Regions from separate parts of the Cupriavidus sp. 96C5-1 genome, predicted to be linked through region 1. Evidence: riboswitches for the same ligand, from Rfam matches in the RefSeq annotation. Region 1 holds a riboswitch; the other holds the start of a gene.
What was found. A riboswitch is a leader RNA that binds a small molecule or an ion and turns the genes downstream of it on or off. The one in region 1 is predicted to bind ZMP and ZTP.

Region 1 (14,763 bases):
CCGCCTGGGCGGGCGCCGCAACCTGGCTTCGCTGACCACGCTGACCCTGTGCCTGCTGATCGTGGTGCTGCCGCTGGCTTTCGTCACCGGCGCGCTGATACAGGAAGTCAGTACCGTCTACCAGCAGATCAAGTCCGGCCAGCTCAACTTCGGCGCTTATTTCCAGCAGGCGGTGCACGCGCTGCCGCCGTCGGCGGGACGGGTGCTGGACCGATTCGGGCTCACCGACATCAGCAGCCTGCAGCAGAAGCTGACTGCCGGCGCCGCCCAGGCCAGCCAGATCATCGCCACGCAGGCGCTCAGCATCGGGCAGAACACCTTCCAGTTCGTGGTCAGCTTCGGCGTGATGCTGTACCTGCTGTTCTTCCTGCTGCGCGATGGCCCGCAGATTTCCCGGCTCATCATGCGCGCGATCCCGCTCAGCGAGCCGCATAAGCAGCATCTGCTGCGCAAGTTCACCACCGTGGCCCGCGCCACCGTCAAGGGCAATATCGCCGTGGCCGCGGTACAGGGCGCCCTGGGCGGCCTGATCTTCTGGTTCCTCGGCATCCAGGGCTCGCTGCTGTGGGGTGTGCTGATGGCCTTCCTGTCCCTGCTGCCCGCCGTCGGCGCGGCGCTGATCTGGGGACCCGTGGCGCTTTACTTCCTGCTCACCGGCGATGTCGGCAAGGGCTCCATCCTGATCGGATTCTGCGTGCTGGTGATCGGCACGGTGGACAATGTGCTGCGCCCCATCCTGGTCGGCAAGGACACCCGCATGCCCGACTGGGTGGTGCTGATCTCCACGCTGGGCGGCATGGCGCTGTTCGGGCTGAACGGATTCGTCATCGGCCCGCTGATCGCCGCGCTGTTCATCGCCAGCTGGGACCTGTCCACATCCTCGCGCGACGAGATCGAACGCCGGGATGCCGCCGCCGACCAGGAAACAACGCCGCCAGCGGACGGCGCGACCGGTCAATCCGCCGGCGCCCCCGCCGGCCCGCGCCCCGAGGCGCCGCCGCATACGGAGTGAGCTTGCCGCCGTCGTTGCCGGCCCCGAACACACCAAGGAGTGAGCATTGAGTCAAAGCAGCGAACCATCCAGCGTGCCACGCCAGGCCGCGCCGGCACCCGCCAAGGTCAAGCATTACAGCGTGCGCGAGTTGTTCCGCAAGCCGGACCGCTCGCAGTTCTCCATCTCGCCGGACGGCCGCCACCTGTCGTTTCTCGCCAGGCATCACGGCCGCCAGAACATCTTCGTGCAGGCGATCGATACCGAGGGCAACCTGCTGGGCGAGGCCCGGCCGCTGACCCGGGAAAGCGAGCGCGACCTGCCCTTCCACACCTGGAAGGGCAATGCGCACATCCTGTATGCGAAGGACTTCGGCGGCGACGAGAACTTCCACGTGCTGTCGGTGCCGATCGATGGCGGCGAACCAGTCGACCTGACGCCCTATCCGGGCGTGCGCGCGGAGATCGTCGACGATCTCGAGGACGATGAACGCCATATCCTGCTGTCGCACAACAGGCGCGACCCGCAGGTGTTCGATGTGCTGCGCGTCGACGTCGTCACCGGCGAGTCGGTCCAGATTGCCGAGAACCCCGGCAATGTGATGAGCTGGGGCACCGATCATGCGGGCCGCCTGCGCGTGGCAAGCGCCAGCGATGGCGTGAACACCACCCTGCTCTACCGGGACAGCGAGGAGGAGGACTTCCGGCCGATCCTGAGCACCGATTTCCGCGAAACGGTGGCGCCGCTGTTCTTCACCTTCGACGACAGGCAGCTGTACGTGCAATCGAATCGCGGACGCGACAAGCTGGCGATCTTCGAATTCGACCCGCATACCGCGCGGGAAGGACGCCTGGTCTTCGAACACGGCGAGGTCGATGCCGGCGGGCTGGCCTATTCCCGCAAGCGCCGCGTGCTAACCACCGCCTGGTACACCGACTGGAAAACGCACCGGCACTTCTTCGACGCGCATAGCGAGCGGGTCCATGCGGACCTGGAACGGCAGCTGCCCGGCTACGAATACCACATCACCAGCATCACGCGCGACGAGACCCGCATGATCGTCTCCGCGTCGAGCGACAAGACCGCCGGCACCCGCTACCTGTACGACAGCGGCACCGGCAGGCTGGTCACGCTCGGCAAAATACTGCCCTGGCTCGACGAGGCCGACATGGCAGCCATGCGGCCGATCCAGTTCACCTCGCGCGACGGCCTGCGGCTCCATGGCTACCTGACGCTGCCCGTGGCAGCCGCGGGAGAAACGGGAGAGCCGGCGCCGCAGCAAGGCCTGCCGCTCGTCGTCCATCCGCATGGCGGCCCGTGGATACGCGACGTGTGGGGCTTCGACCCCGAGGTGCAACTGCTGGCCAACCGCGGCTACGCGGTGCTGCAGATCAATTTCCGCGGCTCCACCGGCTACGGCCGCGCATTCTGGCAAGCGAGCTTCAAGCAGTGGGGCAGGACCATGCAGCGCGATATCGATGACGGCGTCGACTGGCTCGTTGCGCAAGGCATCGCGGATCCGCGGCGCATCGCCATCTATGGCGGCAGCTATGGCGGCTACGCGACGCTCGCCGGCGTCGCCTTCACGCCGGACCGCTACGCAGCGGCGATCGATTATGTCGGCGTGTCGAACCTGTTCACGCTGCTGGAGACGATTCCCGCGTACTGGACGCCCATGCTCGACATGCTCTACGAGATGATCGGCAACCCGAACGACGAGCACGACCGCAAGGCCATGCACGATGCCTCGCCGGTATTCTTCGCGGACCGGATCCGCACGCCCCTGCTGGTGGCGCAGGGCGCCAACGATCCGCGCGTGAAGCAGGCCGAAAGCGACCAGATCGTCGAGGCGCTGCGCGAGCGCGGCGTGGATGTGGAATACCTGCTCAAGGAAAACGAGGGACACGGCTTCCATAACGAGGAGAACCGCTTCGACTTCTACGAGGCGATGGATGCCTTCCTCGCCAGGCATCTGGCAAAGGCCGGCTGATTTTCGCCGAAGCGCCAGGGCTGGGCCGGCCGGCGGAGCCTGTGAAACGCCAGAACAAAAAAGGCGTAGCGGTTGCCCGCTACGCCTTTTGCAATGCTGGTGGGTCGTGCGTGACTCGAACACGCGACCAACGGATTAAAAGTCCGCTGCTCTACCGACTGAGCTAACGACCCGGAAAAACTGAAGCCGCGATTATAGGAATATCTTGGCCGTTATGTCAACCTTTGAGTGCAGGCCCATCGTGCTAGGCCATGCGATCAAGGCGCCATATCTGGTAGCGGAAGCCCAGCACGGAACCGGCCAGGATGCCAGCCAGCGCAATGAAGGAGCCGATCGCCAGCGTCGATACGCCTGACAGGCCCTGCCCGACGGTGCAGCCCAGCGCCGTCACCCCGCCGGCCCCCATCAGGATGCCGCCCACCATGTGGTTGCCGACGTCCTCGGCATTGCCGAAGCCTTCCCAGCGGAAAGTGCGGGTCGCCAGCGCATAGGCCCCGGCGCCGGCCACCACGCCGAATACGCTGACGATGCCCATGGTCAGCACCTTGCTCTTGTCGCTGAACATCATCAGCCAGTCGAGCGTATAGGCGTACGGCGCGACAAAGCTCAGGCTCTCCATGCGGCCGCTGTTGCTGGCGACAAACAATTCCTCGAGCGTATTGGGATCTTCGGCGACATAGCCGATGTGCCCCGACACGTACCACATCGCCACGATGATCAGGCCCACCGCAAAACCGCCCAGCAGGTTGTCGAAGGTGCGGAAACCGCGCCCCGCAAGTGCCCAGATCACCAGCGCCCCGCCCAGCACCAGCGCTATGCCGAGTTGCAGGGTGCCGCGCGCCATGCCGCTGGCATGGGCCAGCACCGAGGGCAGGTCCTGGGTGGTGGGCAGCGTGAGCGCCACGGTATCGACGGTATTGACGCGAATCACGCCGAACAGTCCGCGCAATGTCATATAGGCCGACAGCCCGAGGAAGACGAACACCACCAGCGACTTGAGGTTGCCCGCGCCGATGCGCACCAGGGTCTTGCTGCCGCAGCCCGAGGCCAGGACCATGCCGAAGCCGAACATCAGCCCACCCGCCAGGGCGGAAAGCCAGCTGAGCTTGCTGGCGGCATAGATGGTCTTGGTGGGATCGATGTAGCCGCCCGCGGCCAGCCCTGCGGTGCCGATCATGGCCACGCCGATGGCCAGCCCCCACATCCGCATGCGGCTCCAGTCGCCCATATTGACGATGTCGGAAACCGCGCCCATGGTGCAGAAGTGCGTGCGCTGGAGCACTGCCCCAAACAGGAAGGTCAGGATGAACGTGCTTGCCAGTACGGTGCGGCTAAGCGCTGCAATGTCGATATCGGGCATGGGTGTCCGGCGGGGGAAGCGGAGCGGGTGGATGCGGCGTCCCGGGGACGGCTCTAGTAGTAGTTCTGGTTCTTGTCACAGCGACCGTCAGGCGGCACCCCGGTAGCGGGTGGGATCGGGCACGCCGGCGGCCTCGAAACCCGCGCGCCGAATGCGGCATGAGTCGCACACGCCACAGGCGCGGCCATCGTCGTCGGCCTGGTAGCAGGACACGGTCATGCCGTAGTCCACGCCAAGCCTGACGCCGGCGCGGATGATCTCGCCCTTGGTCATGTCGATAATGGGCGCGTGCACGCGGATGCGCTCGCCTTCGACGCCGGCCTTGGTGGCCAGGTTGGCGAGCGTCTCGTAGGCGGACACGTATTCGGGACGGCAATCGGGATAACCCGAGTAATCGACCGCGTTGGCGCCGAAGAACAGGTCGCGGCCGCCAACGGCTTCGGCCCAGCCGAGCGCCAGCGAGAGCATGATGGTATTGCGCGCCGGCACATAGGTGACCGGAATGCCGCCTACCGCGCCGTCGGTCGGGATGTCGAGGCTGTCGTCGGTCAGCGCGGAGCCACCGAAGCGTCGCAGGTCGAGGTCGACGATCTCATGACGCACCGCGCCCAGGGCGGCAGCCACACGCTTGGCAGCCTCCAGCTCCGAGGAGTGGCGCTGCCCATAGCGCATCGACAGTGCATAGGTCTCGAATCCCTGCGCATTGGCCATGGCAAGGACGGTGGCGGAATCCAGGCCGCCGGAAAGCAGGACGATAGCGCGTTTTTTCATGATGGCAGGCGCTGCGCCGGTAGGGCGCCACGCAAAATTCAGAGCGAATCTTGTATTTTAGCGCGACCACGACAAAAGGCCCGCGGATGCGGGCCCTGTGTCTTCCGTCTGCTGCCGGCGCGGCGCTTACTTCAGCGTCTTCAGGCGATTGCTCGCTGCCTGCGCGCCCTCGGTGCCGGGGTATTTGGCCACCACCTGCTCCAGGGTCTTGCGGGCCGCGGGCTTCTGGCCCGATTCCATCTGGTCGTTGGCGATGGCGATCAGCGCATCCGGCACCTTGGGGTGATCCGGATAGGTCTGCACCATGTTCTGCAGCACCGAGATCGAGCCGCGGTAGTCACGCTGCGCATACAGCGAGTTACCGAGCCAGTACTGCGCCAGAGGGACATACGGGCTCTGCGGGTACTTCTTGATAAAGGCCGAGAAAACGCTGCCGGCACCCTTGAAGTCCCCGGTCTGGAACTGCTTGAGCGCGGCATCGTATTCGGTCTTCTCGCCGGGTTGCGACAGCCCTTCGCGACCATCCACGGTAACCTGCTGCGGCTCGAATTTCTTCAAGCGCGCGTCGAGGTCGGCGTAGTAGTCCTTCTGCTGCTTTTGCAGCGTCGTCACCTCGTTCTGCAGCATCTCGTTCTGGCCGCGCAACCGCGCCACTTCCTGGCGCAGGCCCTCGAGCTGGTTCTGCATGTCGAGCTGGGCGCGGCTATTCTGGTCGATACGCTGCGATGCGGTTGCCTGGAAGCCGTTGAACTGATCGCGCATGGTGACGATGGCGCGGCGTGCCTCGTCATCGTCGAACACGCCGGCCCGGGCCTGTACCGCCGGCAGCAGGCCGGCACAGGACATCGCAGCGAGCAATACCAATTTGGAGACGCGTGCTTTCATGAGATGACTATCCGCGGATTAGTACGCGATGTCCGCGCGGCGGTTTTCCGCCCACGAGGCTTCATCGTGGCCAGTTGCCTTGGGCTTTTCCTTGCCCAGGCTGACGGCTTCCATCTGGTTGTCGGGAACGCCCAGCGAAGACAGCGAGCGGCGCACGGCCTCGGCGCGCTTCTGGCCCAGCGCCAGGTTGTACTCGCTGGTGCCGCGTTCGTCGGTGTTGCCCTGGATCAGGATGCGGCGGCCCTTGTTGGCGCCCAGGTACTTGGAATGCTCAGTCAGCATGCCTTGATAGTCAGGCTTGACGCTGTAGCTGTCGAAGTCGAAGTACACGCTGCGCTTGGCCAGCGGGCTGTTCGGATCGTTGAGCGGATCGCGCGAGACATCCACCGGTGCCACGGCGCGAGCGTCGGTCGAAGGCGTGCCCTTGTTGCCGGCACCCGCGTTGGCGGTGTCGTCCAGCTTGACGCCGGAGCTGCAAGCGCCGAGAGCCAGCAGGGCGGCGACGGCAAGGGTTTTGGTCATCATTTGGGTCATGGCGTGGAACTCCTGGTTTACTGCATGAATGGGCCCCAGGACGGCTCGCGAACCTCGCCGGACTGGAGAGACAAAACCTGCCGGGTGCGCCCGTCAGTGGACACCGCCGCCAGCACCGAGCGACCTCCCACCCGGGTGGCATAAAGGATGTACTTGCCATTGGCGGCAAAGCTCGGCGCCTCGTCGTTGGAAGTATCGGTCAGCGAGGTGACGTCGCCGTTGCCGAGATCCATCAACTGCAGCTTGAAGCCGCCAGTGCGCGTGATATAGGCCAGTTGCTTGCCATCGGGGGAAATCCGCGGGCTCACGTTGTAGCTGCCCTTGAAGGTCACGCGCTGGGCCGCGCCGGCCTCTTCGCCGCCAGCCGGCATGCGATAGATCTGGGGCGCACCGCCGCGGTCGCTGGTGAAATAGACGCTGCGGCCGTCGGGTGCGTATTGCGGCTCGGTGTCGATGGCGCTGCTGCGCGTCAGGCGCTTGAGGCCCGAACCGTCGGCATTGACCTGGTAGATCTGGGTGTTGCCGTCGCGCGACAGCGCCACCGCCAGGCGCTGCCCGTCGGGCGACCACGAGGGCGCGCTGTTGTTGCCCTTCTGGTTCGACACCAGAGTGCGGCGGCCGGTCGCCAGGTCATGCACGTAGACCACGGGCTTCCTGGCTTCGAAAGACACATAGGCGACCTTGGTGCCGTCCGGCGACCAGGAAGGCGAGATGATCGGCTCATTGCTGGTCAGCGCCACCTGCGAGTTCTGGCCGTCGGAATCGGAGATCAGCAAGCGATAGCGCCCGCCCACGCGGGACACGTAGGAAAGGCGGGTGGCGAACACGCCCCGCTCGCCCAGCAGCTTCTCGTAGATGTAGTCGGCAATCTTGTGGCCGGTCACGCGCAGCTGGTTCCCACCGACCGTAAAAGCCAGGCCGCCAAGGCTCTGGCCCTTGACCGTATCGTAGAGACGGAAGCGCACGTCGTACTGGCCATTGCCGGTGGGCGTCACGCTGCCGGCCACGAAGGCATCGGCGCCGCGCGACTTCCAGCTGCCGAGGTCGGCATCGGCGGACTCGGCGACGGTAGCGCCGGCCACGTCGATATTGCGGAAGCGCCCGCTGCGCTGCAGGTCCCCGCGGATGATGGCGGTGAGGTTCTGGGGAGCCTGTGCTTCGCCCTGGAAATTGGCGGTGGCGATCGGGAACTGGCTGGAGCCGACGCCTGTGATTTCAACGTTCAGTTGCGCCTGCGCGCTGCCTGCCGAACAGGCCAGCGCAACTGCCAGCCAGGCAAACAGGGCGTGCGCGCGGATATTGTGCCGCCGGGCGGCCAGCCAAAGGGGGGCCCAAAGCTTTCGCATGCTGCTCCTCAGTCGAGATCAAGATTCATCGAGCGCGGCCGGCAAACAGGATGCCGTGGTACAGCAAGGATACGGGGGGCATGTCGCATGCCCGTATCGCGTGCTCCAGGCACATTCGCCGGCTGCGTCAGGCAACCTAATATCGTAGCCTTGGGACTACCACGCATGGATGTAGGTTGCAATATGTTGCAATTCAAAACCACCGGCCGCTCTATCGCAGGGTTGCTGCATTGCATCATCGCCGCCTCCTAGTCCTTCGGCTTGAAGGTGATGGTGAAGCTGGCCGGCGCCTTGCCGTTTTCGTCGCGGGGCAGCGGGTCCGAGCGCTCGACGGCGCGCAGCACCGCGTTGTCCCAGGCCGAATTGCCGCTGGACTTTGCCACCCGGGCCGACATCAGCGAGCCATCCGGCGCCAGTTGGACGGAGACCACGGCGGCCGGATTGCCGGCAACGTCCTCGGTGAACACGATATTCGGCTTGACGCGGCGGCGCACCCGATCCGGGTAGCCCGGCGAGGCCTTGCCGCCTGAGCCCGCACCGCTGCCCGCGCTGCTGCCGACACCGCCGGCGCCGCCCGCTGCAGCCCCGCCGCCGGCGAGGGCCTGCAGCCGTGCCAGTTCGCCATGGCGCTGCGCATTGGCCGCGGCCTCGCGCTTGGCCTTGGCATCGGCATCCGCCTTGGCTTTCGCATTCGCCGCAGCCTTGGCCTCGGCATTGGCCTTCGCCTTGGCATCCGCCGCGGCCTTGGCCTCGGCATTGGCCTTCGCCCTGGCATCCGCCGCAGCCTTGGCCTCGGCATTGGCCTTCGCCCTGGCATCCGCCGCAGCCTTGGCCTCGGCATTGGCCTTCGCCCTGGCATCGGCCTCCGCCCGGGCCTTGGCGTCCGCGCGAGCCTTGGCATCGGCTTCCTTGCGCTCGCGCTCAGCCTGCTCCTTGCGCTGTTGCTGCTGCTCCTGCAGGAGCGCCTGCTTGCGTGCGTCTTGCTTGCGCAGTTCTTCCTTATGCAACTCTTCCTTGCGCAGATCGTCCTTGCGTTGCTGTTCGCGGCGCAGGTCGTCCTTGCGCTGGGCGTCCTGGCGCTCGCGCAACTCTGCCTGCTTGCGCGCCTCCTCGCGGGCCTCGGCCTCGGCCTTGCGGCGCTTCTGCTGCGCCAGCGCGATGTCGGCCTCTTCCTCGGCGCGGGATTTCACTGCCGGGGCGGGAGGCACGGGGCGCGGCTGCACTACCGGCTCGGGCACGGAGGTTACCGGCACGGGCGGCGCCGGCGCGGGAAGAGGTGGCGGGGGCGCGGTAGTGGCGGCGGGAACCTCTTCCCACAGCTCGGCCTCGGCGCCAACCGGAGTGCTGCTCTGCCAGTGCACGCCGTAGTACAGCACGATGCCCAGCAGCAAGTGCATGAAGAGCGCAAGCAGGAAGGAGCGCAAGCTTCCCCGCTCCGGGACCGGCTGATACGGATAGGCGGCGGTCTTCATGGCGCGCGGCGATGTATTACTTTGACTTGACCATCAGGCCGACGCGCTTCACGCCGTCGGCCTTGAGCACCGACATCACGTCGAGCACGGCTTCATACTTGACCGAGCGGTCGGCGGCGATCACCACCGGCTGGTCCGGGTTCTCGTTCTGGCGCTGATGCACGAAATCGATCAGGCCCGGCTTGTCGAGCTGGCGCTCGAAGGCCTTGCCTGCATTGTCCTTGCCGCGCGCGGTGAGCTGGCCATCTTCGTGCACGGTCACCACGATCGGCGGCGTGCTCTGCTGCGGCGTGGCATTGGCCACGCTCGGCAGGTCGACCACCGCGGGGTTCACGATCGGGGCTGCCACCATGAAGATGACGAGCAGCACCAGCATCACGTCGATGTAGGGCACCACGTTGATTTCGGCGCTGGCCCTGCGGCGCGAGCCGCCGCGGCGCTGTATCGCTGCCATTGCAGGATTCTCCTTGACCGGTAACTACGGTGATTTGCCGCGCGTCAGCGGGTCTGCCGTTGCAGGATATTCAGGAACTCTTCCATGAAGCTTTCGAACCGGATGGCCAGGCGATCGATCTCGGTGGCGTAGCGGTTGTAGGCAATCACGGCGGGAATGGCGGCAAACAGGCCGATGGCGGTAGCGACCAGCGCTTCCGCAATACCCGGCGCCACCGAGGCGAGCGTGGCCTGCTGCACATTGGACAAGCCGCGGAAGGCGTTCATGATCCCCCACACCGTGCCGAACAGGCCGATGTACGGGCTGACCGAGCCCACCGATGCCAGGAAAGGAAGATGCGACTCCATCACATCCATCTCGCGCTGGTAGGCCGCGCGCATGGCGCGGCGGGCGGCGTCCAGCAGCGCGCCGGCGTCGTTGTTGCGTTCGCGCGCCTTCAGGTATTCACCCATGCCGGACTCGAAGATCCGTTCCAGTGCGCCCGTGCTGTGGCGATTATTGGCTGCGCTCTGGTAGAGAGCCTGCAGGTCGCCGCCAGCCCAGAAGTCGCGCTCGAAGCCTTCGGTCTGGGTACGCGCCGCGCGCAGCGCGAAATGTTTGCGGAAAATGTATGTCCACGAAAACAGGGACATGACGAGCAGCAGGGCCATAACGGCCTGCGCCAGCACACTGGCGTGCAACACCAGCGTAATGATCGACAGGTCTTGCGTGACGGTCACGGGGTTCATCGGGCGGTCTTGATGGTTGCAAGGACGGGAGCGGGGATGGGAGTCGGGCGAAATGTGATACGATCCACACATCCCACCCGGATGGCGCCGGTAGCCAATAACTGCTCCCCTCGCCAGGCTTCCTGGGCGAATTGGACCGACGCCGGCCCAACCCGTTCAATCTGTGTCCGGATTTCGAGCAGGTCGTCCAGACGGGCGGGGGCATTGTAGTCCACCGCCGTACTTCTGACGATGAAGACCACGCCGGTCTCATCGGCCAGCGCCTGCTGTTCGATGCCGAGCGAGCGCAGCCACTCGGTCCGGGCGCGCTCGAAGAATTTGAGGTAATTGGCGTAGAACACTACGCCGCCCGCATCGGTGTCTTCCCAGTACACCCGCAGGGCCCACACATTGTTGCTCATGGCCGCGATTGTAACGGACAGCCAGCCTGGCCCGGCGTAAACCCTTGCCCAGCATTACAACAATTACATTACCTGACAGACAAGCCATTGACTTTTCGGACAGGTGCCCGAAGCCCCGTCTTGCAGCCAGCCGGCGCCTCGCGTAAACTGCCGCCAACCATTCCATCTTGCGCGACTGGCGAAGTCAGTGGGCACTACCACGAGGAAGCGCAAGTTATCTGGCGCGATGTATCAAGCGCCTGCCGCTCGCCTGGGCAGCGAATGGGAAGCAGGGTGCGCCCTGCGCCGGACTCGCCACAGCGTCCGGTGCTGGTCGCATGTGCCTTCCCCGCGCGCCCTACCCCGAAGCCGATTCGGATCCCCTTTTTTTTCAGACGAGTTTTCGCCATGTTCGAACGCAGCCGCTATACGATCGACCAGATCGACCCCGAGCTTTTTGCCGCCATCCAGAAGGAAGACCAGCGCCAGGAAGAGCACATCGAGCTGATCGCCTCGGAAAACTATACCTCGCCGGCCGTGATGGCCGCGCAAGGTTCGCAACTGACCAACAAGTACGCCGAGGGCTATCCCGGCAAGCGCTACTACGGTGGCTGCGAGTACGTCGACGTCGTCGAGCAGCTCGCCATCGACCGCGTCAAGCAGCTGTTCGGCGCCGAAGCCGCCAACGTGCAGCCCAACTCTGGCTCCCAGGCCAACCAGGGCGTGTTCTTCGCCGCCCTGAAGCCGGGCGACACCATCATGGGCATGAGCCTGGCCGAAGGCGGCCACCTGACCCACGGCATGGCGCTCAACATGAGCGGCAAGTGGTTCAACGTGGTCAGCTACGGCCTGGACGCCAATGAAGACATCGACTACGACGCGCTGGAAAAACTGGCCCAGGAAAAGCAGCCCAAGCTGATCATCGCCGGCGCCTCGGCCTTCGCCCTGCGCATCGACTTCGAGCGCATTGCCCGCGTGGCCAAGTCGGTCGGCGCCCTGTTCATGGTCGACATGGCTCACTACGCCGGCCTGATCGCCGCCGGCGAGTACCCCAACCCGGTGCCGCACGCCGACTTCGTCACCACCACCACCCACAAGAGCCTGCGCGGCCCGCGCGGTGGCGTGATCCTGATGAAGGCCGAGCACGAGAAGGCCATCAACTCGGCCATCTTCCCCGGCATCCAGGGCGGCCCCCTGATGCACGTGATCGCCGGCAAGGCCGTGGCCTTCAAGGAAGCGCTGTCGCCGGAGTTCAAGACCTACCAGCAGCAAGTGGTCAAGAACGCCCGCGTGCTGGCCGAGACCCTGATCGAGCGCGGCCTGCGCATCGTCTCGGGCCGCACCGAAAGCCACGTGATGCTGGTCGACCTGCGCGCCAAGAAGATCACCGGCAAGGAAGCCGAGAAGGTGCTGGGCGAAGCGCACATCACGGTCAACAAGAACGCCATCCCCAACGACCCGGAAAAGCCGTTCGTCACCTCGGGCATCCGCCTGGGCTCGCCGGCCATGACCACCCGCGGCTTCAAGGAAGAAGAAGCCCGCCTGGTGGCCAACCTGGTCGCCGACGTGCTGGACAACCCGCACGACGAAGCCAACATCGCCGCCGTGCGCGAGCAAGTGGCAGCCTTGACCAAGCGTTTCCCGGTCTACGGCTGATGCCCCTGCGCCACCCGCCTCCGTGCGGGTGGCCGGCAGCCCGCCATGGCGCGGGCCTTGCCAACCCAGGCCGGCGCGACCCAGAATGACAAGACGCTGCATGCGCAGCCCGCGTCCCGGCTCAAACTTCGAGGTGGTCAGGCATGAAATGCCCCTTTTGCGCTCATTCCAACACCCAGGTCCTGGACACGCGCATGTCGGAGGAAGGCGATACCGTGCGCCGCCGCCGCCGTTGCGAATCCTGCGACCGCCGCTTCACCACCTATGAGCGGATCGAACTGTTCTTCCCCGCCATCGTCAAGAAAAACGGCTCCCGCGTGGATTACACGCGCGACAAGCTGAAGGATTCGATGCGGCTGGCGCTGCGCAAACGGCCGGTCTCCGCCGAAGCCATCGATGCCGCGATCACGCGCATCGAAGAAAAACTGCTCGCCCTCGGCGAGAAGGAAATCCCCAGCAGCCAGATCGGGGAACTGGTCATGCGCGAATTGCGCCGGCTCGACAAGATCGCCTATATCCGGTTTGCTTCGGTGTACCGGAGTTTTGAGGACGTGTCCGAGTTCTCCGATGTGCTCGCGGAAGTGACGGCGGGCAATAGCAAGCGCTGAGCACCTGCCGGCCAAGGGGCCTCCCTGCCCTTGCCCCCTGGCCTTCATTTCTGGATATAGACCTCCTTCCATGCCACACGCTTCGATTTGCTCAGAAGATTGATCGGCAGCTGCGACGTGGACGAAGTCGCGTTCGACTGTTGGGTCAACGCATCGAGGTTGCCGTTGCTTAGCGCGACCAGGGATGGTCTGGACGACAGCGCGGTATTGGACAAGGCAATGCCTGTCCATGGAGACATGGCGGACGAGATGAAATTCGTGCTCGGCAGTTCGCCGCCGGTGGTCAGATCAACAGCATACAGGTAGCTCGAAGAGCCGCAGGTTGCTGCCGACGGGATATCGGTAGTGAAGACCAGGATGCCTGCCACCGCCGTCGGATTGGTGACCACACGCTCGCCCGACCCTGGCAGGTCGAAATACCAGCCAGGACTCTTGGTGAAGTCTATCGCCGGGGTGTTGCTGATATGACGCACAGACCCCGATAGTGTCACGGCTCTTTTCACGAGCGTGGTTCGCACATTGGAGATCAGCGGCACGGCGGTCATCGTGTCGACCAGCGCGTACATGGACTGCACATTGCTCACGCTCAGGTCGGATTGGCCGAGCAAGAGCCCCGTCCCCACGAAAACCAGGCGCTGGCCGTTGTAGACGGTCAGTTCCGGCGCCGAGCTGATCGGCTGGGCCTTGCCGCTGCCATCCACCAGGCTGGCAAGCTTGCTGACGTTCCACGCCGAGGTACTGGCACCGGAGAGATCGAAGCGCCAGACGTTACCCAACAGGTCGCCGCCATATACGTAGTCAATTGTCGCGTCGGTGGCCCCGTTCGCCGCAAAAGCCGAGATATACGCCAGGCCGGAGGGCGTAGTGGTATCGCCAACCCCCGTCGACATCGACTGGATCACATTGCCCGTAGCAGGATCGAGTACGAACAGCCGCCCCTTGCCATCACCCTGCGTGCCATTGCGGGTCACATTGTTGTTGTAGCCGGAGGGCACCAGCACCACCCAGCCCATGGCCTTGGTCTTGGCAAGCACAGGCTTGCCGAAAGTCAGGCCAAGGTTGGCCGCATCAGCATTGCTGGTGGCGGAATTCGGGAACTCCCATTTCACCTTGCTGGCCACGTCCGCCGCCTTCTGTGCCGTCGAACTGGTCACGTCAAGCGCATAGTAGCCGCTGCCCCCTGCCCCCAGGCCGCCCACAAGCAGCGTTGACCAGCTCTTGGTACCCGCCAGATAGACATCGCCCACGGCAGGCGTCGCATCGACGTAGTACTGATGTGTGTAGGGCGTGATCGTGTACGCATTCATTTTCCCGTTCGCCGTCAGGAGCGCGCCCGGAACGTAGGCCCAGAGTTCCGCACCGGAGCTGGCATCGAACGCATGTAGCATGCCGTCGTTTGCCCCTTGGTAAATCGCTGGCTTGCGCGAAGTAAGCTGCCTCTGGAAGCCTGCATAGCCGGCATCCGAGTAATAAGCTGCTGCGCCGGCAACATAGACCGGCTCCGCCGACACGATATCGCCAAGAAGGGATGTACGGGTGCGATACGTCGAGCCCTCCAGCGAGCGGTCCCCACGCAAGTAGGCAAGCA
Region 2 (14,763 bases), on a different contig from region 1:
GGGCTGGCAGCCGCGCCGCCGTGACGCTGGTCTGCGCCCCAGCCGGCTTTGGCAAGACCACCGCGATGCGACAGCTCCTGGTTGCGGCGCGGCAGCACGGCGTGCCGGCTGCCTGGCTGAATCTCGACAGCGCTGACAACGACCTGGGCCGGATCACGCCTTATCTCTGGGCAGCCCTGCACACGGCACTGCCTTCGCTGGGAGAAGCACCGTCAACCGGCCAGTGGATCGATGCCTCCCGGGGCCTGCCCGGAGGATCCGCCCGGCAGCTGCTCGACGTGCTGTCCCGGGTAGAGACACCCTTTGTGCTGTTCGTGGATGAATTCGAGCTGGTCAAGGACAGCAGCGTGCTGTCCCTCTTCAGCGAGCTGGCCTTCAGCCTTGGCCCGGGCCAGCGCCTGGTGCTCGGCTCACGCCACAAGCCTGGCCTGCCGCTCGGGCGCCTGCGCGTGCAACAGCGCCTGCTGGAAATCGACGCGCCGATGCTGCGCTTCAGCGCCGGCGAAGTCCGCGACTACATCACGGGCTGCCGTGGCATCGGCATGCCGGATGCGGACCTGGGCGAACTCCAGGCCCGCACCGAGGGTTGGCCCGCGGCGCTGCAGCTCGCGGCCTCGGCACTGGCCGGGCGCGCAGACTCGCGCGCGTGGCTGCAGCAGCTTTCCGGCACAACCGGCAACCTCGCGGAGTACCTGGCCGAAGACGTGCTGTCCAGGCTGTCCGAGCCCCATCGCCGCTTCGTGCTGCGCTCGTCCATCTTCGAGGCGTTCTGCCCCCAGCTCTGCGATGCGGCGTTCGGGAGCGCGGACAGCGCGGACTGGATTGCGCAGAGCGTCAGCGACAATCTCTTCCTGTTGCCGATCGAGGCCGAAGGCGACTGGTATCGATACCATCCCCTGTTCAGGCAGTTCCTTCGTGCACAACTCTCGCGCACCGCGGCGCAGGAACTGGCCGGGCTGCATGTGCGCGCGGCGAACTGGCTGGCATCGACGGCCCGTTACGCCCAGGCCATCGCGCATGCTTCGGCTGCCGGCGATACCGCGCTGAGCGCCGACCTGCTCGAACGCTGCGGCATGGACTATGTGCGTGGTGGGCAAATGGCCCTGGTGGTGCAGTGGGCGGACACGCTGCCGCACGCCGAACTTGAACGGCGTCCTGCCGTGCTGGCCGCTACCGCGTACGCCATGGTTTTCCTGCACCGGTATGCCGCCGCGGAACGCCTGCTGGGCGCGCTGGAGAAGCATCCCGGAGCCAGCCACGAGGAAGACGTCACCGTCTTGCGGGTCATGTTGTCAGCCTGGCTGGACCGGATGGACGATGCCGTCCTGGCGGCGCGCACGGCCCTGGCGGGCGCGGAGCCCGCGTCGCCCTTTGTCAGCGGCCTGCTCCACAACGCGGTGGCGTACGGCGATATGCTGCAGGGACGCTTTGTCCCGGCCCGGCATGCCCTGCTGCAGGCAAAGCGCGAGCTCGAATCCGTCAACGCGATCTACGGATTGACCTACAGCGCCTGCATCGAAGGCATGATCGACATGTTGCAGGGCAATGTCCGCGACGGCCTTGCCCGCTTCAGTGCCATGCTGAACCGCATCATTGCCAGCGGGCAACGCTACACGAGCTCGGGCCCGGTTGCATGCACACTGCTGGCTGAAGCACTCTACGAACTTGGCGACAGCGCCGCCGCCGACGCGCTGCTGAGCGAATACCTGCCCCTGATTCGCGATACCTGCCTGCCGGACCACCTGATCGTCGCCCATCGGCTTGCTGCCCGCATCGCTTGGCTGGGCGGCGACTCTGGCAAGGCCCTGGAGCAGCTCAACACACTCCAGGAACTTGGCGACGCACGCGGCATTGCGCGCCTGGGCATGGCGGCCGCCATCGACCGGAGCCGTCTTGCCTTACTGGCGGGTGATGTCTCCAGCGCGAGGCATGCGTTGACCCTGGCCGCGTCATTGGCGCCGCCTTCCGGTACCCTGATGCGTTACTCGGACGACCTCGACGATCTCGAGATCGCCAGCTTTCGCATTGCGCTGGTTGCCCCCGACGAGGAAGCCGATGTGGAACGCGTCGAAGCCGCACTACGCCTTGCAGAGAGCAGCGGCCGTGCGCGGCGTGCCGTGCGCCTCGCTTGGCTGCTGGCGCAGGCGCACCATGCCGCGGGCCGGTCAGCGCAAGCGCAGATCTGGCTTGAGCGTGCCCTGGCACAGGCCCAGGCATGGCAGGCACAGCGGATCCTTGCCGATGAGCCGTGGCATCTGCAACCACTGCTGGCGTCGCTGGCATCGCGGCAGCATGTCTTCGATCCGCGGTACCTTGAGCGGCTGATACAGGCCGCACAGGCCTCATCGCAGCGCGGAACGCCCGTGCGCGGCGAACAGGAAGGCCTGCTCAGCCCCCGTGAACTCCAGATCATCCGGCGTGTCGCCGATGGCCACTCCAACAAGGCCCTGGCGCGCTTGCTGTTTGTTTCGGAAAACACCGTCGAGACACACCTGCGCCGCATCAATGGCAAGTTGGGCACAGGCAACCGGATGCAGGCCGTGGCACGCGCGAGGGAACTCGGCCTTTTTTGAGACTATCGCCTGGCGTGGGCGGCCTCGCTGTTGGCTGCTTATTTGTAGCGCTTGCGCGCAAAGGCTGCCAATACTTGTTCGCCAGCCGGCGTCGGCAAGCTTGCCGTGGCACGGGTGATGACTGCAGATAGGCAGGGGTGATTGCCGCAGATTGAGAGCAAGTGCGGTGATTGGTTTCCCCCGGGCACATCACAAGCCAATGTCACGTGGCCGTGAACGCGGCAATCTCCCCCAGGAATCGGATCGAAGCCTGTTCCAGTTGCGCAATGCCTGGCTCCTCCACTGGAAGATGGCCGCAGTTTTCCAACATGACCAATCTCTTCTCGCCCTTGATGCGGTCAAAGAACTGCCGGCTCGATTCGAAGCCCGTCCAGCGGTCGTTTCCCGGGTGCGCCAGCAGGATAGGGCAGTGATCGAAGTCTTCGGGCTCAATGTTCGGCCGCACGGCGAAGATTGACTGCATGAAAGCGACCGGCACGCGTACGCCGCCACCATAGGGGTCGTCGGCAACGAGCCGGTTCAGCGAGGGATTGTTCGACATCGCGTCCATCCTGGTAAACCACTTCACGGGCAGTCTCAGCCCGCCGATCAGAGGCGCGCAGATGGGCAACAGTGGCATCATGGCGTGCAGCACCAGCGCGTTGCGGGCAAACTGGCGCTTCACCAGCGGTGAGCGCGGATCCGCCAGGGTGGTGGCGATCACGCCAGCAATCGGACCAGCGCCCATCCGCGCCGCGCACAGGTAAGCCAGATAGCCACCAAGGCTGCCGCCGCACAATACTACGCGTCGCCCGGTGTTCCGGTACTCGGTGGACGCCAGATCGCATAGCAAGTCGGTCCACGCCTTGTAAGTGACCAGTGACGGTGGCGCCTGGCTCAACCCGTATCCGGGTAGATCCGGGGCTACTACCTCGTAGCCGGCGCCGTGCAGTAGTTTGCCAAGCGGCGCGAACAGTCGGCCATAGCCTCCCCCTCCATGCACCACGATCACCGTCAGCGGCGATGCAGCGCAGGGGAACCGATCCACATGGATCGATGCTCCCCGCCAGGGGAGCCACTCTTCATTCGGACCGCTGGCGGCGGCTACGCGCGCATGTGCTGGGAAAAAGGACTGGTACTGTTCCCAATAGGTTTCGGTCTTGTAGCTTGCCTGGAGCATCGGTAGATTGTGTAGCGGAACGCGCCCGGCGGAATAATCTAGCTGCCCAGCGTCCGCCGCGGTGGACGAAAAATAGAGTTTGACACAGCACGCCGAATAAAATCATGCGCTTGGCGACGCACGTGATTGCATCCCGACGAAACAGAGTTTGACACGAACACAATAGACGGAGAGAACGGTTCCTTTGGGGAAGATACTGTCTCAAGAGGCCGTTCGCGTTTTCGTTCGAGCCGCATTGCCATGGATGCCGAGGATTGCAGAAATAGGCCTTGATGTCCGTGGCCATGGTGAAACGCTTGTGTTCCGCCATCTCGGATCACATTGGTAATTTCGGCGAAACTGCGCATCTTCTCGACTTTGCCGGGAAGATGCGCAGAGACGAAGGCAAGCCGAGCAAACCCGCGTCAAGAACTGGAAGGCTTGCAACGCTGGCTTGATCGCGAAGGGTGATGTGACGATGGGAATCGAAGACAACGCGCTTGCAACAGCGGCTGATGCAGGTCAACCTAAGCGCGGCAGGCCCCCTACTCGCTATCCACCAGTGGGCGGCCTGGAATTTCGGCGGTTAATTGCAATAACAGCCTGGCCATTCTGGCGGAGGAAGATCGAATCCGTCGCCATCCTCAGGCCTACCGTCGCGGTAGTGACTTCTTCGCGATTGCCGGGACTAATCCTTTGCGTTCAGACTGGCCTGCCCGGCCGGCAGTCAATCCCATTCCCGGTCCCTGGCACGCCCTTCTTCATATGCCTTCGACTCTCGTGCCGCATGGGACGCCGCCTGCTCGAGGAGAGGTACGTGCTCCTTTGGGACGACCAGCATGGTCAAACCCAAGCCGTCTAGAGCGCGGAGTACATAGTCGAGGTGGACGCCCTTCCCGTTCTCCAGCTTCGACAGCATTCCCACGGACACCCCGCACATTCGGGCGGCCTGATCGATGGGGAGTCCTTGGGCGGCGCGAGTCGCGCGCACTCTATCCCCAAGATGGGAGCACATCTTGATCGTGGCGCGGGATGGCAATGTTGAATCTGGCAACGGTCGTGGCATGTGCAACCCGAATGGACTGGAACTCCTGCGAGGAGCGGCCTGAATATTATTTCACGAAAGTGAAATAATATCGAGAATTGTCTTGCCTCGTGCCATGCTGGAGGGCCACCGCGTCAGCGGGCAGCAGCGATATCGTTGACACCTTCCGCGCGGACCAGATCCATACTGGCTGGAAGATGCGCCGCCATTCGGCATGTGCGAAGCCAATCCGGCCGAGAATTGGGTACTTTTGAATCTCTGGTAGCGGTCGTCACCGGCATGTGGGCATCCGCTTCTGAAAATGAAATGCCGAGATGGGTTCAATGCCGAGGCCTTGTCGATTGTCGCGGCTATACGATTCGACTCGGCCCTTTGCCGATACGCTAAGGTTTCTACCTAGAGTGCACTGGTGATGGCCCCGCTATCCTGCTCGATTCTGCAGCTACTGCACCCGGAGTGGGGGAGAACCATATGGGATGGCTTCGTGGTTGTCGCAATGGCCAAGGATTGCTCGTGGTGAAGCATCGCTTGGCATGGCTTGCGCTGGCACTTGCTACGACCGGCTGCACCTGGAGTGCCAGCTCACCGTCGGGGCAGCTCGACAGGTTGTTTCGCTCGTACGCAAACGATACTGCGCCATATAACCCGTTCAGCGCAAGCGACTCCGGCGTGCGCAAGTACGACAGCGTCTTTGCCAACGATCTCAGCGAAGAATATCGACGCAACTTGACCGCCTTGTGCCGGCGTTACCTGACGGCGGTAAAGGAGATTCCCCAAGCGGAGCTTTCACGGCAGGAGATCCTGAGCGTCGAAATCTTCCGGCGGCGGTTAGACGAGTGTATCGAGCAAGAGCGCTTTCGCTGGTATCTGATGCCGATCAATCCGGCCGGCGGCTGGCCTGCCGCATTTCCGGTGATCGGCTCTGGCAAGGGCAGCCACCCGTTCAAGACGGTGCGCAACTATGAGGACTTCCTGAAGCGGATCGACGGCTTCGTCGTCTGGACCGATACCGCAATCGCCAATATGCGTGAGGGGATGCGGCAGGAAATGACGCAACCGCGCGATCTGATGATCCCGGTGCTAGCCCAGTTGGAAGCACAGATTGTGAAGCGTGCCGACCTGAGCATGTTCTATCAACCTATCCGGCAGTTCCCATCGGATTTCGACGAGGCGAGCCGGAACTCGCTTACCGTGCAATATTCGATGGCGATCGAATCGAAGCTCATCCCGGCGTACCAGCGACTGCGAACTTTTATCCAGGACGAATATCTGCCTGCATGCCGCACGAGTGCGGGCATTGGGGCACTACCGGGCGGCAACGAGATGTACCGCAGTGCCGTGAAGCGTTCGACCACACTGGACTTGGAGCCTGAGCAGATTTACCGGACTGGCCAAGCTGAGGTACAGCGCATCCAGCAAGAGATCCACCGGCTGCGCACGGAGATCATTGCAAGCGGGGAAGCGCCACTGCCCGCCTATACCGATGCCGAGAGCCTGCTGGCAGCCTATCGGGAAACCGGCGCAAAAGTGAATGCCGTGCTGTCCGGAGTGTTCGGACGCCTCCCAACGACAGGCTACGAGATCCGGGCGATAGAGGCCTACCGGCAGCAGTCGATGTCATCGAGCTATATCTTTCCGCCAACTGACGGCTCGCGTCCGGGAATTTTCTACCTCAACGCCGCTTCGGTGTATGGCGGCAACGGCAGTGCCTCGGTCTCGCAGAGCCTCTTCCTTCATGAGGTCGTCCCGGGTCACCATATGCAAATAGCGCTGCAGATTGAGAATAAGTCACTGCCGCTGTTTCGGAGGAAGCTCTGGTACAGCGCGTTTGGTGAAGGGTGGGCGCTGTACGCAGAAAGTCTGGGCAGCGAATTGGGGGTGTACGCTACACGGCATGACCAGCTTGACATGCTGCAGCAAGAATTGCTGCGTTCGGCACGGCTGGTGGTGGATGTAGGCCTGCACGAAAAGGGCTGGACAAAGCAAGAGGCAATCGACTACCTGCACAGCCATGGTGGTGGATCGGACGCCAACACGCGTCGTGAAGTGGAACGCTATATGTCCTGGCCCGGACAGGCGCTCAGCTACAAGATCGGGCAGCTAAAGATCCTGGCGCTGCGGGATCGGGCACAGGCCCGGCTTGGCCATGCCTTTGACATTCGTGAATTTCACGACGAGGTTCTCAAAGATGGCGTCATGCCACTAGACCTGCTGGAACGCAAGATGGACCAATGGATTGCCGCGCGGCAGAAGGTGCGGGGTGAGTCGAGCGAGACTGGCATTCCCGATGTCTCGCTCGACCAGATTGGGATTCGCTAAGCGTGCCGCGGTGCGAGCAGGGTTAAGGCGCGGTGTTTCCTTCGGACCCAATGAAATGCTCTTCACCTTCGCCGACGTATTGGCAAGGTGACGCTATTTCTTGGATTCGTATGCCATCCGCACCGCCAGACCTGTAAGAACGCCTCCCATCAGCCAGCGCTGCACCGATAGCCATAGCGGGCGTCCCGACAGGAAGGTAGATATCGACCCGGCCGTCACTATGATCAATGCATTCACAGCGAGGCTGATCGAAATCTGAACGCTGCCGAGCGCCAGCGATTGCGTAAGCACACTGCCGTGTCCTGCCGTAATGAATTGGGGAAGCAGAGACAGATACATGACGGCGATCTTGGGATTCGCCAGGTTGGTGATAAACCCCATGCCAAAGAGCTTCCTTGGGGTATCGACCGGTAGGTCACGTACTGCAAACGCGGACCGTCCGCCCGGTTTGACCGCTTGCCAGGCAAGATATAGAAGGTACAAAGCGCCGCCAAAGCGAAGCGTGTCGTAAGCGTAAGGTACGGCAAATACGAAAGCTGTGATTCCGAATGCTGCACAGAGCATATAGAACACAAAGCCCAGAGCAACGCCTCCCAACGAAATGAGGCCTGCGCGTCTACCTTGGCAAATTGAGCGGGAAATCAGATAAACCATGTTCGGCCCTGGCGTTAAAACCATTCCCAACGCCACAAGAGCGAACATGAAAATATTTTCGAAATCAGGCATAACCCATCTCCAAGGATAGTAGGCAATGCCCAGGCGCGCGGCGGCCAGCAACCTCATGCTCCCCGATAGTGCTCTATCTGTATGCGCCAGTCACATGAGTGCAGAGACTATAGCACAGGAGAAAATACTTTATGGGGGAGCCAGTGCGCTTACAGACAACCAGCGAACATGGGACGATCACTGGTGTCCATCGGACTGACAAAGTGGACCGATCGGTTTTCCGGACTTCAGGCTTTGTGCCGAAGAACTAGCCGAAAGTGCGCGGTTCCGGCCAGAAGGGGCTGGTACTAACGGTGCCCAAAACAGCGTCTTGACAACCAGGGGCGTCGACTTGCGAATCGCGGTGTACGGGTGGCTGCGGCGGTAATCGTGTGTTGTTGTCGATCTATGGTGCGATGTCTTGCCACGCTCTATTCCCGATCATCGGGTCGCCCGGAAAACGAACGTCCTCTCGCCGGAATGTTGAAAGGCTGTTGTGGGCAGGAGACGACCGGCGCTGGTCGGTGTCGCACGTCGGTTCAGCGAGATGAGCATGCTGTGCGGAATCTGGCTCTTCGCGTCGGGCTGCGCGATCAAAGGCCGCGTTCACGCTGCATCAGACCGAGCAGCGCAGTCCAGGCATCGCCGGCCAGGCTATGGCGCTGGCGTGCCAGCAGCACGGTACCCGGCAATTCCCGCGTCAGCGGCAGCGGGTCGCAATGCGACAAGCGCACGCGGAAGATGGCCGTGGTCGGCGCCAGTCCATTGTGCTGGCTGCGCGTGACCGCGATGGGGCCGCCGTAGAGGCTGGCCAGCGTGCGTTGCTCGAGGCCGGCTACGTTGACCTGGTCCGTCTGCGCGGTGGCGCAGCGCACCGAGCCGAACTCCGGCAGGTTGGCGACGAAGACGCCGCTGCTGCCGGCGGTGAGCGCGGCATGGTCCTGCTCGCCGATGAAGGCTTCCGCTTTCAGCTCGCTATCCTGGCCGACGATATGGTAGAGCGGCTCACCGCGCGCCAGCCACGCGCCATCGGCGAGGAACAGGTTGGCATCCACCACGCGCCCGGCAAACGGCGCGCGCACCTCCAGGCGCTTGCGCTCTTCGGCAAGACCCGCCACTTCCGCCTGGGCGGCGGCCCAGCGGCGGCGCAGCACATCGCCCTCCTCGCGCAGCTTGGTGGCAAATGGCTGCTGCTCGACCTGCCAGCGCAATTGCTGTGCTTGCGCCTGCGCGGCGGCCAAGCGGTAGTCCAGGTCCGGCGACACCAGCTGCGCCAGCAACTGACCGGCGGCCACGGCCTGCCCGGCGTGCACCGCGGCGCCGCTCACGTAGCCGGGCTGGGCCGCGTAGAGCGACTGGCTCTGGCTCGCGCTGAGCACGGCCGGCGCGCGCAGGGTGCCGCGCCAGGGAACCACTACCACGGCAAGCAGCACGGCAAGCCCGGCCACGGCGCGCCGGGTCTGCGTGTTTCAGGGCAAAGTGCTGCCGGATCGGACCGAAGCTTGAAAGGAATGCCTGCTTGCGCCGAGGGCACTCGGATTGTCGGGACTGCAGAAGTCCTGGAGGCGATCAATCCCCTGTTCAGAGCGCCCGAGACCGACGACACGATCTGAGATCTTCCCAAGCGCAGCCGGCGCTTACCGTGCACACCGAATGTGTGCGATGCACAAATGGTCGATGTTCTGCTATCCAGCGCCGATCAATCTAGGCAGCCGCTTCGGCCAACATCTCATCGTTTGCCGCATTCGAAATCAGCGGCTTGCCGTCGAAGGACTCAAGGACATCGTTGACGTCGTAAGTCAGGACCGGCCGCTGCTTGACGATGCCGACCACGACGGGCTTGACCAGCATATTGGCAAATGCCTTGTGCGAAGCGCTGGCGTACATGACTTCGAGCGCCTTCGCGGTGATCACATTGTTAAGGTTGGCGCTCAGGCTCTCCACCTCGCGTTCGGTCAGCATGAATAGCACGGCCAGGTATTCAACTTGTCGCTGGACGATTTCCAGCATCCTCTCCCCGTCTTCCTTCATCAGGCTCTTGGCGATCGAGTTGGTCACGGTGCCGGCGATCGCGCCACCAATGAAGCCGCCGGCGAATTTGCCGACCCAGATGCCGACCGGCCCGAAGGACGCGCCGATAGCGCCGCCGGCGATGGCCCCTACGGCGCCTCCTGCCGTGCTGCTTGCCGTGACGGCCAGGTTCTTGGTGAATTGGGCGCCCGACATGCGGCCGCGGATCATCTTGAGCAAGTCAGGTCCCGATGACACCGCCACGATGACCAGCGATGCCACGACGGTTCCGCGAAGAGCGTGATTGAGCTGGTTGCGGCTGCTCACCCCCATGCTCTTCTGGAGCGCTTCAGCCATGGGCTTGGAGATTCTGCCCACCTCGATGTACTTCACCGCCGCCTGCACCGTGGCCAGCCGATGCAGCTGTTGCGTACCCACATAGACGACCAGTGTCTTGCCGAAGGTCTTGCCGCCCTGTATGCAGGCAGCTTGCAAGGACTTCTTTGTGTCATTGGTATTCAGGTAGGAAATCGTCGCCGTGACGGCGAAGCTGATGCCGCCGGCACCGATGCTGACGATAGCGCCCTCCTGCACGTCGTATTTGACCGAGTCGAAGGTGCCGAAGCGCGTGATGCTCTTTGCCTGCTCGTAGGTCAAGTGGCCCTTGACGACAAGGTCCTTTGCCTGCGCGGGATCCGTAACGCCTGGCACTTTTCCTTGCTCGATCTTGCCTTTCATTGTCTTGACAGCTTGATCGTACTGGTCTCGCGGCACCTCGATAGGCATGGGCTTGCCGTCCGAATCGAAGTAGCGGAAGGTGCCATCGCCTTTGTTATCGAAGGCACTGCCGATACTGCGCGCGCCGGTGCTGCAATATTTCGTCTGGATCTCTTGTCCATTCACCAGGCGGTCTGCGCCATTCTTTGCATTGTCGTCGCCAATCACCTTGGCGGATTTCCCTGTGAGCCTGTCGTGCATGGTATTCGCCCTTTCGGCTGCGAAGCCATGCCCCTGCCCCCCGGCGGCAACCATCTTATGGTTCTGCGACCAGGCCCCACCCATTTCGATCACAAGAAACCCGGTCGACGAAGCGTCGCTCAAAAACTCGCTGAGTGGCTTGTCTTTGATCGATGTGCAGATCTGCTCCGTCTCATGGCAAATGGGCGAGCAGTACCATTCATCATTCCTGGCACCGCCGTGCTCACGCACCAGGCCGCATGAGCTGCAGCAGTTCAATTCGTCTTTCCGGCCATGCGTGACGATATAGGAGCCATCATCGAAATCGCATTGCTCCACGAAATCGAGGTATCGATCGAAATAGTCTTGCGCTTCTGCCTGTGGCACAGGAAAGTAATCGCCGATGCGCTGCCTGGCCACATCGCGGTGATGACGCAGTTCCTGTTCCAGCAATGCCCGGTATTGCGTGAGCGCGGTATCGTGGCAAGCCTTGTCGAACAACCAGATCTCGCCGCAAAGCTCGAAGAGCTCGACCAGGCCCGCATTGTTGGCCACATTTGCCACCCCGAGGACGATGGTTTCGACATCGTCGGCGTCGACCTGGGAAGAACCCTTGTGAAGCGCCGCGATCGTCGCGGTCAGGTTAAGCGCCTTCTTGTTGCCTGCGATCGTGGTCTTGATGCCCCGTATTACGTCGGCATAGCCCTTCTCAAAGACAATGGCTGCGACCATGACCAGGCAGGAAGCCACGCAATATCCCAGGTCAAACCACCACACGGTGGATGATCGCGAGAATACCAGTGTCACCAGCGCGGGAAAGAAGGCCTGTACGATGACAGAGAACAGCCAGAGGCTGATTGCGCTGAAGAACAACTGATAGGTGAGGTCGGCCTTCTGCGCCGGCAGGCTGATCTCGAGGCCATCGCGCTCGGCTGCCAGCCGGCGTTTGTGCTGCACATGGATAAGGATGGGCAGCAATGCAGGAACCAGGTATTTGAGGCTGTCGATTCCAAGTCCCGATATCCAGCCGTAACCGTCATACGCCACCCAGACCGCCACGGCGCAGCCTATGACCATCGCTATCCCGCTGGCCATGGGCCGGCGGTTGTTCTTGCGCGCTAGCCGTTCGATGCCCATGCCGATTGCCACGGGCACCCCTACCACGACGGCAAGTGCGATGCCCGCCAGCGCCGCTGCAATCTTTAGCGCGAGGGGCACAATTTTGCCCAACAACGCCAGCGCCATACACAGGAGAAAAAAGCCGATGATGATTTGTAGCATGAGACGTTCCGAAAAGGCCGATCAGTTCGCTTGTGTCTTGAGCTGCTCGAGCAGCTGACGCTGCTGGGCAAGCTCGGCTTTCTGGCTCTGCACGTCGGAAGATAATTTCTCGAGTTTGTTGCGCTGATCCATCAGCTGGTCTTGAGAAGTCTGAAGACTGCCTTGTTGCCGCGCGCGCTTTTCTTGTAGCGCCGCGCCCGACCTTTCGACATTGGCCGTCACGTCGCTCGTGATGTCATCCTGGAGCCTTGCGCGGCGCGCGTCGAATTCCTGTTGCGTGGCTTTCACGCGGCTCGAGTAAGTGTCGCGGGCCAGGTCGAGCTGTTCGCGATACTGCTTCTGTATTGCCGACTCCTGCTCGCGAAGCTGACGGCTCCTTTCGCTGTACTCGTCACGGGACAGGCGCTGGCTCTGCATGTCCCGGTACTGCGCCTGCAATGCCTGCATTTTTGCGCGATAGGCTTGCGTCAGCGTCGCGTTGCGCGCGTCAAGATCTTTCCTGTGCCCATCCAGTCTTTCGCGCATTTCGGCTTGCAGCCCCAGACTGGCTGCCTGCACCTCCCGTCCGACGCTCGATCTGATGTTCAGTTGCTCCTGCTGCAACTGCTTCTGCTCGGACTCGAGGTCGTTTTGGATTTGCTGGACGCTTTCCTTGAACGCATTGTTCGACGCATCCCATTCACCGGTTCTTTGGGAGAACAAGGCTTCATCGTTGCCAAGCTTCTCTTCTCTTTTCTGGAGCTCTGTCTCCGCCGATGCGAGGAATGCATGAAAGCCCGGATTGCCCACGATGACGATATTCGCGCCATGGGCGGTCTTCGGCGCACCGTCAAAGAATGCAGCGGCACGGTCGAAATCGAACTGACTGCGCCAGCTTTCCCCGTCGAATCTGGCATCCGCGGTTCCGGACAGGGATTCCACTTCGCCCTTCTGGGCGGCTGGCACCAGGACCGCGGTATTGTTCAAGGTCCCGATTTTTTTGTACAAATCCTCAGTAGGGAGAACCGTCGCGGTGAAGCGGTAATGCCATTGCCGAGGTTCCCGGCGCACAATTTCCCACGCCTTGATCTGTAGGCCTCTGACCTGCCATTGATTCGAGAGCTTTCCGGCGAGTTCGGCTTTCATATCCGGGCCGTAGTCGCCGCAGCCCGCCAGCATTGCACTTTGGCAGACGATGAGGACGCAGGCCATCCACTTCAGCGGGAGAGATTGAATTCTTCTTCTGACTGGTGGATGTTGCATGATCCTCAAGATGCTGTTGCTGTTGGCGGCCGTTGCATGTGTAACGGCAATCAACAGAAGAAATTTAGCTCTTGGGGCGGCAATCGCGAGCGGTCATTGTCCTTTGACTGCTTTCAGGCATACGGTGTATGCGCCGGCAGTATCGGCCATCGGCCACCCCGAACGACGCGCGCTCGCCGTTCTCGCGGCGGAACCGGCCGCAAGCGGAAACCGCAGCGTCTTCGACAAGGCGGCAATGCTCGCGAACTCAGACTTCGTCCTGAACGATTGCGCCGCTCGGGTGGTCATCGAGGTGCTTGGGATGTCCGGCAACGCAGACTGAGGCCAGGCTCTCGCCTGCGTTCGTGACACACCCCGGCCAATCCTCTGACAAGGCCGGGCAGCAGGTGACGCACTCAGCAAGCACCCGCGCTTTCCAGCCGCCAGAGATTAGTCAGGTCGAAACCGCTGCACTGGCCTGCGTTCCGCCCGGCCAGCAGGAAGTCGGCCACACGCAGCGTGTGGCCGGTGTGGGTGCGAACCACCTCCAGCGGCCGCACCAGGCCGGCGTGTTCGGCGGGCGTGACCCCGTCGCTATGGGAGATCGCCGGTTAGTGCAAGTTGAGCGTGCTGTGCGCATGCGGCTGCAGTTTGCCGAGATATGCATCGGCAATGGCATCTCGCACGCCAAGCACGTATGCGGGGCTTCCGGGCAGGACATGCCCGCCGCCGACCTCGGCAAGGCGCTTCTAGTGGACCTGGTATAGCGCGATGGCTTGCTCAGGCTGCCGCCTGAGCAAGCCGCCTTTCTGCTAGTACCTGATAGCTATCTGGTACCTTTTCCGCTTTCCAAGCGGTTTATCGAACCCAAAGCCAACGCTGACGGCCGCTCGTGAGCGGCTTGGCAGCAGCAGCAGCAGCGGCAGCGGCAGCATGAACATTGTCTGTGACGCCATGACCACCACCGAGTCCCATTCAGGGTTAAGCGTCACGGCGCCGACGGGCGTCCAGTTACGCGTGCTGCCTGACCAGCGAGCCGGGTTGCGTTCGCGGGCCTGAAGGCAGACTTCATGCCGAGCCGTGAGGATCTTCCGGTCATCGCCGACGTGCCGCTGCGATGGGCTGACATAGCGGATGCCGCTATGGCAGTGGTCAACGTTATACCAACGTACGAAGTGTGGCCGAGTGGCGATCGGCGCCAGTGGTGTCGCGGCCTCCGATGTGCGCGAAGATCGAGACGACCGCGTCGAGAGCCCCCTCCGGCGGCATGTATGCCGCAAAATCGGCAATTTCGGTGCGGTGCGAAGTGGAATTCTTCGGCGACGGCAGCGAAGCAACGAAGGTGGCGGAGTTCCGTGCCTAACCCTTCGCCTTTCGGCATCAATTTATGGCGCGCCTTGGCTTCGTGGGGAATCCGTGCGTGCTCGATGCCCAGACGACCGCCAAGCCGGCAATCAACAACACCAGCAATACCCACGGGAAAATACCGACGCCCGCCGTTCCCAGCAGCATGC

Region 2: another riboswitch for ZMP and ZTP. It lies ahead of AC3FOF_RS16905 (LysE family translocator); the one in region 1 lies ahead of glyA (serine hydroxymethyltransferase).

What each region holds. Positions count from the first base shown of each region.
Region 1 covers NZ_JBYOJU010000001.1:369,803-384,565, reverse strand. Annotated here, with positions in the region: gene AC3FOF_RS01745 (AI-2E family transporter) at 1-1,012, shown strand, start outside; gene AC3FOF_RS01740 (S9 family peptidase) at 1,059-2,981, shown strand; tRNA gene AC3FOF_RS01735 (tRNA-Lys) at 3,079-3,154, opposite strand; gene AC3FOF_RS01730 (YeeE/YedE family protein) at 3,226-4,341, opposite strand; gene queC (7-cyano-7-deazaguanine synthase QueC) at 4,429-5,112, opposite strand; gene ybgF (tol-pal system protein YbgF) at 5,239-5,997, opposite strand; gene pal (peptidoglycan-associated lipoprotein Pal) at 6,016-6,531, opposite strand; gene tolB (Tol-Pal system beta propeller repeat protein TolB) at 6,549-7,877, opposite strand; gene tolA (cell envelope integrity protein TolA) at 8,126-9,349, opposite strand; gene tolR (protein TolR) at 9,366-9,803, opposite strand; gene tolQ (protein TolQ) at 9,848-10,531, opposite strand; gene ybgC (tol-pal system-associated acyl-CoA thioesterase) at 10,528-10,932, opposite strand; ZMP/ZTP riboswitch at 11,094-11,195, shown strand; gene glyA (serine hydroxymethyltransferase) at 11,320-12,567, shown strand; gene nrdR (transcriptional regulator NrdR) at 12,711-13,175, shown strand; gene AC3FOF_RS01675 (pilus assembly protein) at 13,220-14,763, opposite strand, start outside.
Region 2 covers NZ_JBYOJU010000013.1:135,792-150,554, reverse strand. Annotated here, with positions in the region: gene AC3FOF_RS16930 (winged helix-turn-helix domain-containing protein) at 1-2,573, shown strand, start outside; gene AC3FOF_RS16925 (alpha/beta hydrolase) at 2,776-3,732, opposite strand; partial or broken gene AC3FOF_RS16920 (transposase) at 3,835-4,045, opposite strand; gene AC3FOF_RS16915 (helix-turn-helix domain-containing protein) at 4,439-4,726, opposite strand; gene AC3FOF_RS16910 (DUF885 domain-containing protein) at 5,270-7,075, shown strand; gene AC3FOF_RS16905 (LysE family translocator) at 7,169-7,801, opposite strand; ZMP/ZTP riboswitch at 7,822-7,905, opposite strand; gene AC3FOF_RS16900 (efflux RND transporter periplasmic adaptor subunit) at 8,374-9,159, opposite strand; partial or broken gene AC3FOF_RS16895 (IS6 family transposase) at 9,218-9,310, opposite strand; gene AC3FOF_RS16890 (hypothetical protein) at 9,485-12,028, opposite strand; gene AC3FOF_RS16885 (coiled-coil domain-containing protein) at 12,050-13,270, opposite strand; gene AC3FOF_RS16880 (hypothetical protein) at 13,269-13,592, shown strand; gene AC3FOF_RS16875 (DUF7673 family protein) at 13,666-13,809, opposite strand; gene AC3FOF_RS16870 (hypothetical protein) at 13,888-14,016, shown strand; partial or broken gene AC3FOF_RS16865 (IS3-like element ISAzo10 family transposase) at 14,218-14,424, opposite strand; gene AC3FOF_RS16860 (MFS transporter) at 14,630-14,763, opposite strand, start outside.